3 regions of the Streptomyces sp. NPDC007162 genome follow, and region 2 is predicted to be linked to each of the others. Evidence: riboswitches for the same ligand, from Rfam matches in the RefSeq annotation. Region 2 holds a riboswitch; each other region holds the start of a gene.
What was found. A riboswitch is a leader RNA that binds a small molecule or an ion and turns the genes downstream of it on or off. The one in region 2 is predicted to bind S-adenosylmethionine.

Region 1 (2,257 bases), on a different contig from region 2:
TGGCGCCTTCCGCGGCGACCTCGGCCCGGCCGCCGGTGTAGGTACGCAGGATGGTGGGGATGCGAACGGTGACGCTCACTGTTTAAACCTCCGGTCCGGGCAACGCCCTGCTTTTTCTGCCATCGACTCAGGCGAGCCCGGCCTCGTGGAAAGACTCGAGATTCGGGCGGATGGTCGCGGTGAGTCCCGTACCCGCGACCGCGTCCAGCGTCTTCAGTCCGTCACCCGTGTTGAGTACGACGACCGACTTCGTCGGATCGATGAGCCCGTTCTCGATGAGCTTCCTGGTGACTCCGACCGTCACTCCGCCCGCGGTCTCCGCGAAGATGCCCTCGGTCCGCGCGAGCAGCTTGATGGCGTCGACGACCTGCTCGTCCGTCACGTCCTCCACCGCGCCGCCGGTGCGCCGGGCGATGTCGAGGACGTACGGGCCGTCCGCCGGGTTGCCGATGGCGAGGGACTTGGCGATGGTGTTCGGCTTCTGCGGCCGGACCACGTCGTGACCCGCCTTGTACGCGGTGGACACCGGCGAGCAGCCCTCCGCCTGCGCACCGAAGATCTTGTACGGCCTGTCCTCGACGAGCCCGAGCCTGATCAGCTCCTGCAGCCCCTTGTCGATCTTCGTGAGCTGGGAGCCGGACGCGATCGGGACGACCAGCTGGTCCGGGAGCCGCCAGCCGAGCTGCTCGCAGATCTCGTACGCGAGGGTCTTGGAGCCCTCGGCGTAGTACGGCCGCAGGTTGACGTTGACGAAGCCCCAGCCCTCGCCGGCCGGGTCGCCGATCAGCTCGGAGCAGAAACGGTTCACGTCGTCGTAGTTGCCCTCGATGCCGACGAGCTCGCCGCCGTAGATCGCGGCCATGACGACCTTGCCCTGCTCCAGGTCGTGCGGGATGAACACGCAGGAGCGGAAGCCGGCCCGGGCCGCGGCCGCGCCGACGGCGCCGGCCAGGTTGCCGGTGGAGGAGCAGGAGAGCGTGGTGTAGCCGAAGGCGCGGGCGGCCTCGACGGCCTGGGCGACGACCCGGTCCTTGAAGGAGTGCGTCGGGTTGCCCGAGTCGTCCTTCACGTACAGCCCGCCGGTGACGCCGAGCTCCTTGGCCAGGTTGTCGGCCTGGACGAGCTTGGTCCAGCCCGGGTTGATGTTCGGCTTGGTCGCCACGTCCGCGGGGACGGGCAGCAGCGGCGCGTAGCGCCAGATGTTCGCGGGTCCCGCCTCGATCCGCTTGCGGAGCTCCTCGGTGTCGTAGGCCGAGAAGTCGTACGCGATCTCCAGCGGGCCGAAACACTCCTCGCAGGCGAACACCGGGCCGAGCGGCACGCGGTGACCGCACTCCCGGCAGGACAGCGCCGTGGCGGGGCCGAGGTCTACCGTCTTCGGGGAATCGGTTGCAACAGTCTGCGCAGCCATGTGAGGGGAGGCCCTTTCTCCTCATCTTCCTCACGACGCATCTCGCCGTGAGACGGATTTGGCACCTTCCCTAGCCGGGAGCCTCACCACGACGACGTGGAAAGACCGGCTGGAGGGTTGCCGGGGCTTCATCGGGCCGTATCCCTCTGCCCCTCTGGATGAGCGGTATTCGGTTGTCAACGCAGGGTGACACCAGGACATGCGATGGTCACCCGCGTTGTTCAAGACTGTAACCGAAGGCCAGGACAGTTGAGATAGTCGTCCGTACCGCGAGATGGATCACACCCCGCAGTGTGACCGTGACAGTGAGGAGCCGCTGACTGTGCTGGAAGAAGTCGAGCGCTGGCTGGCCACCCGCTCCTGGTCCGTGACCGACCGTCCGCTGCACCGGATACTCGCCGCCAAGCAGCGCACCGGTCAGTCCGTCTCCGTCGTGCTGCCCGCGCTCAACGAGGAGGAGACGGTCGGCGACATCGTCGCGGTCATCCGTCACGACCTGATGCGGCAGACGCCGCTCGTCGACGAGATCGTGGTCGTCGACTCCGGCTCCACCGACCGTACGGCGGAGGTGGCCGCGGCGGCGGGCGCCCGGGTCGTCCACCGGGACACGATCCTCCCCCGCATCCCCGCCGTCCCCGGCAAGGGCGAGGTCCTGTGGCGCTCGCTGCTCGTCACCACCGGGGACGTCATCTGCTTCGTCGACGCCGACCTGAAGGACTTCTCCTCCGACTTCGTCACCGGCATCGTCGGCCCGCTGCTCACCGAACCGGACGTGCACCTGGTCAAGGCGATGTACGACCGCCCGCTCGCCGGCGCGACGGGCCAGGGCGGCCGGGTCACCGAGCT
Region 2 (2,257 bases):
CACCTTCTGCTTCGCCGTCAGGTTCCACCCGGCTCTCAGGTACGTGGGCGCGGCCCGCGGCCAGTTGGGCATCCGCACGGTCTTCAACATCCTCGGCCCGCTGACCAACCCGGCGCGGGTCCGGGCCCAGGCGGTCGGCGTCGCGGATCCCCGCATGGCCCCCGTGGTCGCGGGCGTCTTCGCGGAACGCGGCAACTCCTCCCTGGTGTTCCGTGGCGACGACGGCCTCGACGAGCTGACGACGACCGCCACGTCCCGGGTCTGGACCGTCCGCGACGGCAAGGTCACGGAGGAGACCTTCGACCCCCGTGACGTCGGTATCGACCTGGTCCCCGTGGAGGCGCTGCGGGGCGGCGACCCGTCGTACAACGCGGAGGTCGCCCGCCGCCTCCTGGACGGCGAGACGGGCCCGGTACGGGACGCGGTGCTGCTCAACTCGGCGGCGGCGCTGGTGGCCCTGGACCCGGGCCCGGGAACGCTGGCCGAACAGCTCTCGGCGGGCATGTCCAGGGCCGCGGAGTCGATCGACTCGGGCGCGGCCAAGCGGGCCCTGGAACGCTGGGCGGCGGCGACGCACAAGTAGGGGCGGCGCGGAGTCCGGCACCGCCGGGCTCCGCCGTCGTGGCTGACCGCCGTCGCGGTAGGTCGCGGTAGGAAAGAGGGAACCGCTCCGTCCCGTCATCCGGACAGGAGTTGCGCGTCCGCGATCAGTTCACCTACGTTTTTCCCAGGTCATGAGTGACAGTCATGAGGCCCCGGCCGACTGTCCGGCAACCCTCCGTCCGTGGCGGGGTGCCCCGGGTGAGGACCAGGCCGTGGGCAGCGAGGTCCACGGCAAGCGCGGACCCCTCGTACACCAGGGGTCCTGGTCGTCGAGGAGCCTTCCGTGAGCAAGCGAATGCGATAGGGCCGCAGAGCCCCGCCTCCGCATCCCCCTTTCTTCCTTCCTGCCGTCGCTCGAGCGCGTCCGCTCGCACGGCGGATTCCAGCTGCGCTCACGGGAGTTCACCCATGTCTGTCTCCACCACTGCCTCCGCCCGTACCGTTTGTGCCCCGTTGTCCGTTCTGGGACGGGACGTCACCGTTCCGCTCGTCACCGGCGGCGAGGTCGGTTACGCCGCGCTCGACTACGCGGCCAGCGCCCCCGCCCTCCAGCGGGTCTGGGACGACGTGGCGGCGTACGCGCCCTACTACGGCAGCGTCCACCGCGGCGCCGGATACCTCTCCCAGCTGTCCACGGACCTCTTCGAGAACGCCCGGAAGACCGTCGCCGAGTTCCTCGACTGCCGCCCCGACGACCAGCTGGTCTTCACCCGCTCGACCACGGACTCCCTGAACCTCCTGGCCCGTGCCCTCCCCGCCGACTGCCAGGTCTTCGTCTTCGAGACCGAGCACCACGCCTCCCTGCTGCCCTGGCGGGACGCCCGGGTCAGCTACCTCGACGCCCCCCGCACCCCGCAGCAGGCCGTGGCCACCCTGGAGCAGGCGCTCGCCGACCGTGACCCGTACGGCCCGGCCCTGGTCTGCGTCACCGGCGCCTCCAACGTCACGGGCGAACTGTGGCCGGTGCGCGAGCTGGCCGCCGCCGCGCACGCGCACGGCGCCCGGATCGTCCTGGACGCCGCCCAGCTCGCCCCGCACCACCCGGTCTCGGTCCGCGACCTCGACGTCGACTGGGTCGCCTTCTCCGGCCACAAGCTGTACGCCCCCTTCGGCTCGGGCGTCCTGGCCGGCCGCGCCGACTGGCTCCGGACCGCCGAGCCGTACCTCGCGGGCGGCGGCGCCAGCCGCAAGGTGACCCGGCACGAGGACGGGTCGGTGGCCGTGCAGTGGCACGAGAGCGCCGCGCGGCACGAGGCGGGGTCGCCCAACGTCATCGGCGCCTACTCCATCGCCTCCGCCTGCAGGGCTCTGACCGAGGCGGGCTGGGACACCCTGGTCGCCCGCGAACAGCACCTGATCGCCGAGGTCCGCGCGGGCCTCGCCGAGGTGCCCGAGGTCAGGGTGCTCTCCCTCTTCGGCGACGACGCCCCGCGCGTCGGCGTGATCAGTTTCGTGGTGGAGGGCTGGAACAGCTCCCACTTCGCCGCCGCCCTCTCCGCCGAGTACGGCATCGGCGTCCGCGACGGCCTCTTCTGCGCCCACCCCCTGGTCAGGACCCTGCTGGGTTCCGATCCCCAGACCCAGGGCGAGTGCGGGGCACCGGAGGCGGCACCGGGCGAGAAGTCGCTGAACGCGATCCGGGTGAGCTTCGGCG
Region 3 (2,257 bases), on a different contig from region 2:
AGTCTCTCGCCCTGCCGTTTCACCCCGATCAGTTCGTCGTTGATGCTGACGTAGCCGATCTCGGGCTTCTCCAGGTGGTTGATGACCCTGAGGAGCGTGGACTTGCCGGAGCCGGACGGGCCGAGGATGACGGTGACCTCGCCGGGGCGGATGGTCAGGTCGACGCCGTCGAGGACGCGGTGGGCGCCGTACCACTTGTGGACGTCGTGGATCTCCAGGGCGGCGGGGGCCGTCTGAAGGGTGTCGGTGATGCTCATACGGCGGCCTCCCGGCGGATGCGGGCGCGCAGGTCGGTGAGGCCGTCCCGCAGTCTCTGCAAGGGGGTCGGCGGCAGGGAGCGGGTGGCGCCCCGGGCGTAGTACCGCTCGACGTAGAACTGGATCACGGAGACGACGCTGGTGAGGATCAGGTACCAGACGGTGACCACCAGCAGCAGCGGCACGATGTCGCCGGGGTAGGTGGAGCCCATGCTCTGCGCGGTGCCGAAGAGGTCGAGCAGCGAGACGTAGAAGACCAGCGAGGTGCTCTTGATGAGACCGATGAGCTGGTTGACGTAGTTCGGGATGATCGACCTGAGCGCCTGCGGGAAGACGATTCTCCGGAACTGGTAGCCCTTGGGCAGTCCCAGCGCGGCGGCCGCCTCGTGCTGGCCCTGGTCCACCGAGAGGATGCCGCCGCGGACCACCTCGGCCGCGTAGGCCGCCTCGTTGAGGCTGAGGCCGATGACGGCGATGACCATGTCGGTGGCGAGCTTGGACTCGTCGAAGGAGAAGAAGGCCGGCCCGAAGGGGACGCCGACGCTCAACGTCTTGTACAGGGCGCTGAAGTTGTACAGGAAGAGCAGGACGACGATGAGCGGTATGGAGCGCAGCGCCCACACGTAGGTCCAGCTGACCGCGCGCAGCACCGGGCTCTTCGAGAGCCGGGCCAGGGCCAGCAGGATGCCTCCGAGGAGACCCAGCACCGCGCTGTAGGCGGTGACTTCGAGGGTGATGACCAGCCCGTCGAGAATGGTCGGCCGCAGGAACCAGTATCCCCAACGGTCCCACTGGTAGAAGGGGTTGATCACCAGTCCGTGGACGAACTGGGCGACCAGGACCAGGACGACGGCGGTGGCGATCCACCGTCCTGGCCTGCGCAGCGGGAGAACGCGCTGCGCTGTGAGCGGTTCTGACGGTTCGTCGGCGGCGGACGGCACCTCGGGGGCGAGGGTGGCGCCTGGGGGTTCACTCATGGCGGGCTCCGGCGGAGTCGGACACCCCGGATCCCACGGCCGGGCACGCGGCACCGCGCCGTGTTCGGGCACGGCACGGGGCGCGGGGGCGCGCGGGACACGGAGGCTGGGCGGACGGCGTCACACCGGACGGCCGGTGCTTTCGTCAGGAACGCTGCGGCACGAAGCTGCGGGACTGGGCTGAACCTGGTCAGACCCGGCAGCGGGCACAGCCCGGTGCGGTACACGCGCTACACAGGGCGCTGTTGACACGGAGCAGGTCGACGGCACGGTCGGCGACGAGCGGGCTCGGGTACGGCTGTACGCAGCCCTGAGCGCGGCGCGGGGCCGTGCTGGAAGCTGCGTACATGTCCGTCACCTGTCGCTTGGTGGCCCGTGGGCCGCGCGCTTACCGAACGTCGTCATTCGGTCGGGTCGTCACCTGGGGCACCCCACCGCGGTGCGAGGGTTGCCGGTCAGCCAGCCAGGGCTTGATGCTGACGCTCTTGACCGTTCTGGTCCGCAAGTTAGGCAGCCGCCCGAACAATTGTCAACGCCTGTCCAGTTGGCGGAACGGTTCGGGCCGCTCTCACCTGCGGGAAGCGTCTGCCGCATGCCCGGCCCAGTCCAGGATCTGGACGGCCGCGCCGGCGGCTTCCAGGCCCTGGCAACGGCCGTGGTGTCGGCGGGCGATGCCGTCGAGGTCGAGGTGGGCGCCGAAGGCCGGGTGCGCGGCAAGCCGCCGCGCACAGGCCCACAGCACCGGGTGGTCGGCGATGCGGTGCACGGCGGAGGCGTCCAGGTGGTTGCGGTGCACGGTGTCGAGTTGCACCAGGGTCACCCACAACTCGACGTCGGCAGCGGTCAGTCGACCACCGACCAGGAACTCGACTCCGGTCAGCCGCTGTTCCAGCTCGCCCAGTGCGGCGAGCAGGGTCCGCAGCGCCCGCGGGTCGCCGCCCTCCCGCCCGGCGCGCTGCGCGGCCTGCTCGACGTCCTCGGCGCACAACCGCTCGACGGCCTCGATCTCGGCCTCGGCACCGC

Region 1: another riboswitch for S-adenosylmethionine. It lies ahead of thrC (threonine synthase); the one in region 2 lies ahead of ABZ646_RS11325 (aminotransferase class V-fold PLP-dependent enzyme).
Region 3: another riboswitch for S-adenosylmethionine. It lies ahead of ABZ646_RS25780 (amino acid ABC transporter permease); the one in region 2 lies ahead of ABZ646_RS11325 (aminotransferase class V-fold PLP-dependent enzyme).

What each region holds. Positions count from the first base shown of each region.
Region 1 covers NZ_JBEYFC010000003.1:38,236-40,492, forward strand. Annotated here, with positions in the region: gene ABZ646_RS00805 (MoaD/ThiS family protein) at 1-79, opposite strand, end outside; gene thrC (threonine synthase) at 128-1,411, opposite strand; SAM riboswitch class I at 1,430-1,576, opposite strand; gene ABZ646_RS00815 (glucosyl-3-phosphoglycerate synthase) at 1,734-2,257, shown strand, end outside.
Region 2 covers NZ_JBEYFC010000068.1:19,727-21,983, reverse strand. Annotated here, with positions in the region: gene trpD (anthranilate phosphoribosyltransferase) at 1-583, shown strand, start outside; SAM riboswitch class IV at 731-847, shown strand; gene ABZ646_RS11325 (aminotransferase class V-fold PLP-dependent enzyme) at 1,012-2,257, shown strand, end outside.
Region 3 covers NZ_JBEYFC010000237.1:8,028-10,284, forward strand. Annotated here, with positions in the region: gene ABZ646_RS25775 (amino acid ABC transporter ATP-binding protein) at 1-257, opposite strand, end outside; gene ABZ646_RS25780 (amino acid ABC transporter permease) at 254-1,234, opposite strand; SAM riboswitch class IV at 1,614-1,725, opposite strand; gene ABZ646_RS25785 (glutathione S-transferase C-terminal domain-containing protein) at 1,803-2,257, opposite strand, start outside.